3 regions of the Actinosynnema sp. NPDC053489 genome follow, and region 1 is predicted to be linked to each of the others. Evidence: riboswitches for the same ligand, from Rfam matches in the RefSeq annotation. Region 1 holds a riboswitch; each other region holds the start of a gene.
What was found. A riboswitch is a leader RNA that binds a small molecule or an ion and turns the genes downstream of it on or off. The one in region 1 is predicted to bind cobalamin.
Positions count from the first base shown of each region.

Region 2: another riboswitch for cobalamin. It lies ahead of ACIGNX_RS14250 (CbtB-domain containing protein); the one in region 1 lies ahead of ACIGNX_RS10915 (prenyltransferase/squalene oxidase repeat-containing protein).
Region 3: another riboswitch for cobalamin. It lies ahead of cobN (cobaltochelatase subunit CobN); the one in region 1 lies ahead of ACIGNX_RS10915 (prenyltransferase/squalene oxidase repeat-containing protein).

Region 1 covers NZ_JBITXT010000004.1:248,797-251,049, reverse strand. Annotated here, with positions in the region: gene ACIGNX_RS10915 (prenyltransferase/squalene oxidase repeat-containing protein) at 1-1,256, opposite strand, end outside; cobalamin riboswitch at 1,349-1,471, opposite strand; gene ACIGNX_RS10910 (cytochrome P450) at 1,565-2,253, shown strand, end outside.
Region 2 covers NZ_JBITXT010000005.1:413,761-416,013, reverse strand. Annotated here, with positions in the region: gene ACIGNX_RS14255 ((2Fe-2S)-binding protein) at 1-569, shown strand, start outside; cobalamin riboswitch at 610-792, shown strand; gene ACIGNX_RS14250 (CbtB-domain containing protein) at 823-1,008, shown strand; gene ACIGNX_RS14245 (CbtA family protein) at 1,020-1,766, shown strand; gene ACIGNX_RS14240 (HAD family hydrolase) at 1,785-2,253, opposite strand, start outside.
Region 3 covers NZ_JBITXT010000007.1:418,723-420,975, forward strand. Annotated here, with positions in the region: gene cobN (cobaltochelatase subunit CobN) at 1-1,240, opposite strand, end outside; cobalamin riboswitch at 1,274-1,408, opposite strand; gene ACIGNX_RS19135 (hypothetical protein) at 1,416-2,253, shown strand, end outside.

The sequences.
Region 1 (2,253 bases):
AGCACGCCGCCGACCAGCAGCAGCGCGCCGACCCACAGCATCGGGCCGACCTCCGCGCCGGTGCGGGCGAGGGTGCCGCCGTTGGCCGCCACCACGACCACGGCGGTCGTCGTGCCGGTGGTGGTCGCGGCGGACGTGGTCGTCGGCTCCGCGGTGGTGGTGCCGGCCGTCGTGGTGGTGGTCGTGGTGGTGGCGCCCGACGTGGGCGTGGTCGTGGTGGCCGGGCAGTCCAGCACGGGCGCGCCCGCCTGGCCGCCCCGCGCCGTCAGGTCGGCGAAGTTGACACCGACCAGGCCCAGCACGCCCTGCGCGCTCGCCCGCAACGAGGTGGTCGTCGTGAACCCGGACCGGTCGAACGCGATCGCGCCCCGGTCGGGCTCCGCCGCCGCGCAGCCGACCTGCAACGACCGCAGGAACGCGGTCGCGCGGTCCGCCGCGGCCGTGCGACCGCCCGCGCGCAGCGCCTGGGCGGCCAGGCCGGTGCTGTTGGCGTTGCCCTCGCCGGTCTGGCCCTCGTCCAGGAACCCGCCGCCGGACTGCTGGGCGGCGGTCAGCCAGTCGAGCGCTTCGGCCGCCGGACCGCCCCGGTCGACGGCGAGCAGCGCCTGCACGACCATCGCGGTGGCGTCCACGTGCGAGGCGCACGTGGCGGCCTCCAGCACCAGCGGGAACCCGCCGTCGGGGCACTGGGTGCCGACGAGGTAGTCGACGGCGGCCTGCGGCGCGCCCCGCCACCGGTCCAGCGCGAGCACGGCGAACGCCTGGGTGAAGCCGTTGGAGTAGTCGCCGTACTGCGACTTGTCCCGGAACCGGCCGGACGGCGCCTGGAGCGCGGTGAGGCCCGCGACCAGGTCGACGCCGCCGAAGGCCGTCGGGTCCTGCCCGCGCGCCTGCACGGCCAGGGCCAGCTTCGCGTGCGCGCCCGCGTAGGACTCGGCGGGGTCGCCGGAGTGCAGGTAGCCGTTGACCACGTCGGGCTCGGCGAGCCAGGCGGCGGCCTTGTCGGCGCTGTCGGACGCCACGCCGGCGGCGGTGAAGGCGAACAGGGCGTCGAGGGTGAGGCCGTGGTCGGGGTAGGCGACGCCGTCGTAGACGTTCTCGAAGTGGTCGCCGTCGACCAGCTGCCGGGCGAGCCAACCGGCGGCGGCGTCGGCGACGTCCGTCGTCGGCACGGCCCGCGCCTCGGCGGCGGGGACCACCGCGAGCGCGGTGACGGCGGCGGCGGCGATGACGGCGGCGGTCCGTCTCAACGACATGTTCGGCCTTTCCGGGGCGCGAGGCGCGAGCGGACCCCGGACTGCCGTGACCGACCTCCCCCGGGGCTCCGACCCGTTGACCTCGACGGTGTCTGGAGCGTGGCACGTGCGACGGGTGTTCGGGCTCGTCCTTCTCGGACCTACCGTTGCGGGTCAGCGCCGGATTTCGACCGGCTTCCCCCGTTTCGCGCGCGATTGCCGATCGTCTGTCACGGATCATGGTGTGTCAATCCGCCTCTGGCGCGATGCTGCTCACCCCGACGGCCGGTTACCGTCGGGCGATTCGATCTGGGGAAGAGGGGTGTTCGATGACGACTCTGGCGTCCGTGCGCGACGGCTTGGTGGCGTGGGTCGCACGGCGTTCGGCGACGCGGTGGGTGCTGGGCAAGATCGGCTCGCGGGCGTTGTCGCTGCTCCCGGACCGTGCGCTGGTCCCGTTGAAGCGGGACGGGGTGGTCCCGGTCGCGGAGCTGGAGCGGATGCGGGACAGCGGTGCGGTGCACCGGATCCCGGTGCCGTTCGGCCTGCGCGTGTGGCTGGTCACCGGCCTGGAGGAAGCCAAGAAGGTGCTTTCCGACACAGGTGCGTTCAGCAACGACTACGCGCGGCTCGGCGCGGCGGTCGGCCGGATCGAGCAGTCGCCCGGCGGCCTGGGCTTCGCCGACCCGCCCGACCACACCCGCCTGCGCAAGCTGCTCACGCCCGAGTTCACCATGCGCCGGCTGTCGCGGCTCGTGCCGCGCATCGACGCGATCGTCACCGAGCGGCTCGACGCGATGGAGACCGCGACCGGGCCGGTCGACCTGGTCAAGGAGTTCGCGCTGCCGATCCCGTCGCTGACCATCTGCGAGCTGCTCGGCGTGCCCTACGAGGACCGCGACCGGTTCCAGGAGCTGGCGGCGGCGCGGTTCGACCTGTTCGGCGGCGCGGGCCAGGCGTTGGGCGCCATCTCGGAGTCGCTGTCCTACATGGAGGAGATCGTGCGCCGCGAGCGGCG
Region 2 (2,253 bases), on a different contig from region 1:
GCTGGCACGACGGCGCCGACCTGCCGCGCGGGCCGGCCCTCGCCGACGCCGTCGACCGGATCGGCGTCCGCTACCGCACCGGCGAACGGCGGGTCGCCGCGTCGCTGTTCTTCCTGAGCTACACCGCGCGGCTGCTCAGCCCGGTCGTCGCCGCGCGCGCGGTCGGCGGGACGGCGCCGGACGTCCGCCCCGGCAACGTCTGGTGGCGCTACGGCCCGGAGGGGCTCCAGGTGCGGCTGAAGGACCCGGTCGCGGGCGTCGGCATCGCCGAGTCGATGGAGCCGGTGGTCGAGGCGGTCCGCGCGGTCGCGCCCGTCGCCCGCGGGCTGCTGTGGGGCAACGCCGGGTCGTCCGTGGCGGGGGCCTTGCGCACGATCGCCCGCAGCGGTGTCGACTGCGCCGGGCTGATCGACGAGCTGTTCGCCGACCCGCCGCTGCGCGACACCGGCGGGTTCGCCCCCTTCCCCGGCGAGGTGGTGTTCCGGCGGCGCAGCTGCTGCCTGTACTACCGGCTCGACGGCGGCGGCACGTGCGGCGACTGCCCGCTGCCGCGCCGACCCGGCACGTGAGGAACACGACAACTCGTCTGGTCGGTTGTGCCGGACCTCGATCGACATCTACCGTTCGGGCGCCGCAGTGGACGGGAAGCCGGTGGGAATCCGGCGCGGTCCTCGCCACTGTGACCGGGGAGCCAACCCGCCGAGAACGTCACTGGCCGCGCCGCGGCTGGGAAGACGCGGGGACGGCGTCGATCCGGGAGTCAGGAGACCGGCTGCGGCACGAGTTGTTGTTGACCTTCCACGAGGTATGGAGGAGGCCGTCATGACGAGCCCCGCGCATCCCCTTTCCACTCCCGTCCCCCGGTGGGCCTACGCCGTCGCCCTGGTCGCGCTGATCGTGGCGTGGCTGGTCCTGCAGGAGAACGGCATCGCGCTCGGCCACGCCGCCGAGGCCGTGCACGAGTTCTTCCACGACGGGCGCCACGCGCTCGGCGTCCCGTGCCACTAGGGCGCGCCGACATGGCGAACACGTCCTCGTACCGGGGGTTGCTGCTGCGGGGTGTCGGCGCGGGCGCGGTGTCCGGGCTGCTCGCGGGGCTGGTCGGCGTGCTGGTGGTCGAGGTGCCGATCCGGGCGGCGCTGGCCGTCGAAGAGGCCCGGCCGGTCGAGCCGGGCGCGGGTCACGACCACGGCGAGGTGTTCAGCCGCGGCACGCAGGTGGTCGGCGGTGTGCTCGCCGCGGTGCTGGTGGGCCTGGCCGTCGGCGCGCTGTTCGCCACCGCCTACGCGGGGGCGCGGCGCTGGTTCCCCGGCAAGGCGCCGTTTACCCGGGCGGTGGCGCTGTCGGTGGCCGCGTTCGGCGCGGCGGCGCTGCTGCCCGCGGTGAAGTACCCGGCCAACCCGCCCGCGGTGGGCGACCCGGACACGGTGGAGTACCGCACGGTGCTCTACCTGGGGTTGATCGCGGCCGGGCTGCTGGTCGCGCTCGGCGCGAGCCACCTGGCGTCCCGGCTGGGCCACCTGTCGTCGCCGGTGCGCGCGACCGCCGTGGCGCTGGCCGTGGTGGCGGCGGTGGTCGTGCTGCTGGTCGCGTTCCCGGCCACGCCGGACGCCGTGCCGGCGGACGTGCCGGCGTCGGTGCTGTGGGAGTTCCGGTTGGCCTCGCTGGCCGAGACGGCCACGTTGTGGCTCGGTCTCGGCGTGGTGTTCGGCCTGCTGGTCGACCCGGCCACGCGCCGGGTCCGGCAGGTGGCGCCGGCGGTGTGACCGCAGGGCGGGGTCGTCTCAGGCGGCCCCGCCCGCGAGGCCGGCCAGCAGCGGGAGGTCGACGCCGACCAGGGATTCGCGGAACACGCGCCGCTCGCCCGGCTCCACCGGCACGTCGCACGGCACGACCAGCACCGTGCAGCCGGCGGCGACGGCGGAGGCCACGCCGGTCGGCGAGTCCTCCACGGCCACGCACCGGGTCGGGTCGACGCCGAGCAGGCGCGCGGCCTTGAGGTACGGCTCGGGCAGCGGCTTGTTGCGGCGGTCCACCTCGTCGCCGCACACCGTGACGTCGAACAGGTCACGGCCGATCGTGTCGAGCGCGACCTCGGTCAACTGCCGCTCGGTGGACGTCACCAGCGCCATCGGCACACCGGAGTCGCGGACCGCCCGCAACGCCTCACGCGCGCCCGGCCGCCACGGCAGGCCCGCGCGGAACACCTCCTCGGTGCGCCGCATGATCCACGCCGCGCCGTCGGCGACGTCC
Region 3 (2,253 bases), on a different contig from region 1:
GGGCCGCGGGCAGCCGCACGGGGTTGCCCCGCAGGTGGTCCTCGGTGAGCCAGTCGGCGTCCTGGCCGCCGGCGGCGATGAGCGCGTGGATCAGCGCGTCGCCGTCGAGGTCGGCCACGCCGGGCAGCTCGTCGCCGATGTCGTAGCCGCGCTCGCGCATCGCGGCGAGCAGCCGCACCACGCTGGCCGGGGTGTCCAGGCCGACGGCGTTGCCGATGCGGGAGTGCTTGGTCGGGTACGCCGACAGCACGACCGCGATGCGCCGTTCGGCCGGCGGGACGTGGCGCAGCCTGCCGTGCCGCACGGCGATGCCCGCGACCCGGGCGGCCCGCTCCTCGTCGGCCACGTAGACGGTCAGGCCGTCCTCGTCGACCTCCTTGAACGAGAACGGCACGGTGATGATCCGGCCGTCGAACTCGGGGATCGCGACCTGGGTGGCGGTGTCCAAAGGGGACAGACCGTCGTCGTTGCCGTCCCAGGCGGCGCGGCTGCTCGTCAGGCACAGGCCCTGCAGGATCGGCACGTCGAGGGCGGCCAGCGCGCCCACGTCCCAGGCGTCGTCGTCACCGCCGGCGGACGCCGCGGCGGGCTTGGTGCCGCCGGCGGCCAGCACGGTGACGACCAGGGCGTCGGCCTTGCCCAGCTCGGCCAGCAGCTCCGGCTCCGCGGCGCGCAGCGAGGCGCAGTAGACCGGCAGGGGGCGACCGCCCTTGGCCACGATCGCGTCGCACAGGGCGTGCACGAACGCGGTGTTGCCGGCCACGTGGTGGGCGCGGTAGTACAGGACGGCGACGGTCGGGCCCTGGTCCGGGTCCTGGCGCTCCAGCAGCCCCCAGGTGGGCGTGGGCTCGGGCGGCGCGAAGCCGTGCCCGGTGAGCAGCACGGTGTCGGAGAGGAAGCGGTGCAGCTGGGCGAGGTTCGCCGCGCCGCCGTGCGCGAGGTAGGCGTGGGCCTCGGCGCACACGCCGCCGGGCACGGTCGACAGCTCCATCAGCGGCGCGTCCGGGTTCTGCTCGCCGCCCAGCACGACGACCGGCAGCCCCGAGGCGAGGAGCCGGTCGAGCCCCTCCTCCCACATCCGGCGACCGCCCAGGATGCGCACGACCACCAGGTCGACGCCCTCGACCAGCGCCGGGAGGTCGTCGGCCGCCGTGCGGGCGGGGTTGGCCAGGCGGTAGTCCGCGCCGCTGGCCCGGGCCGACAGCAGGTCCGTGTCGGAGGTCGACAACAGCAGGATCACGTGCGTGCTCCATCCCTCGGGGGTCCTCGCCCCGGTCGTAGGGGACGGCGAGCGGAGTTCCTGACTCCCGGGGCCTCCCCCGGTCACAGTGGCGGGACCGCGCCGGACTCGCACCGGCTTCCTCCTGCTGCTTCGCCGTTCGGAGGTCACCCTAACGGCAGTTAGCATCCAGTCCATGCCCACGGCTTCTCCCGCGCCCCTCGCCGGCGGACCCGCGTCGGCCGGTCGAACCCGCCCGGACGCCTGCCCCGGCGCCGTCGACGTGCACCGGGCCGCCGACGGCGGCCTGGCGCGCGTCCGCGTGCCCGGCGGCACGTTGAGCGCCGCGCAGGTCGACGTGCTGCGGGCCGCCGCGATCGAGCTGGGCGACGGGGTGCTCGAACTGACCTCACGGGCGAACCTGCAGATCAGGGGCCTGGCGCCGGGTGCGGAGCACGAGCTGGGGGCACGGCTGCGCGCCGTCGGCCTGCTGCCCTCGCCGACGCACGAGCGGGTGCGCAACATCGTCGCCGCGCCGCTGGAGGACAACCAGGCGCTGGTCGACGCGATCGACGCGGAGCTGTGCGCGACGCCGGAACTGGCGTCCCTGCCCGGGCGGTTCCTGGTCACGGTGGGTGGCGCGGTGAGCGGCCTGTCGGGTGACATCGGGCTGGTCGGTGACGCGTTGTTCCTGGCCGGCCACGATTCAGGGCTGCGGGTGACCGACCCGGTGGCGGCCGTGGTGACCGCCGCGCGCGTGTTCGCCGGCATCCGCGGCGACGCCTGGCGGCTGTCCGAAGTGGACGGCGGTGTGCCGAAGATCACGGCGGCGTTGGGCGTTCCGGGTGACGCCCGGGTCGCGCCGGCTGTGACGCCCGTCGCACCCGGCGCGCACGGCGAGGTGGTGGTGGCGGGTGTGCCGCTGGGCCGGTGGGACGCCCGGCTGCTCGCCGGAGTGCCCGTGCGGCTGACGCCGTGGCGCAGCGTGGTCGTGCCGGCCGGCAGCGACACCAGCGGCCTGTTCACCTCGGCGG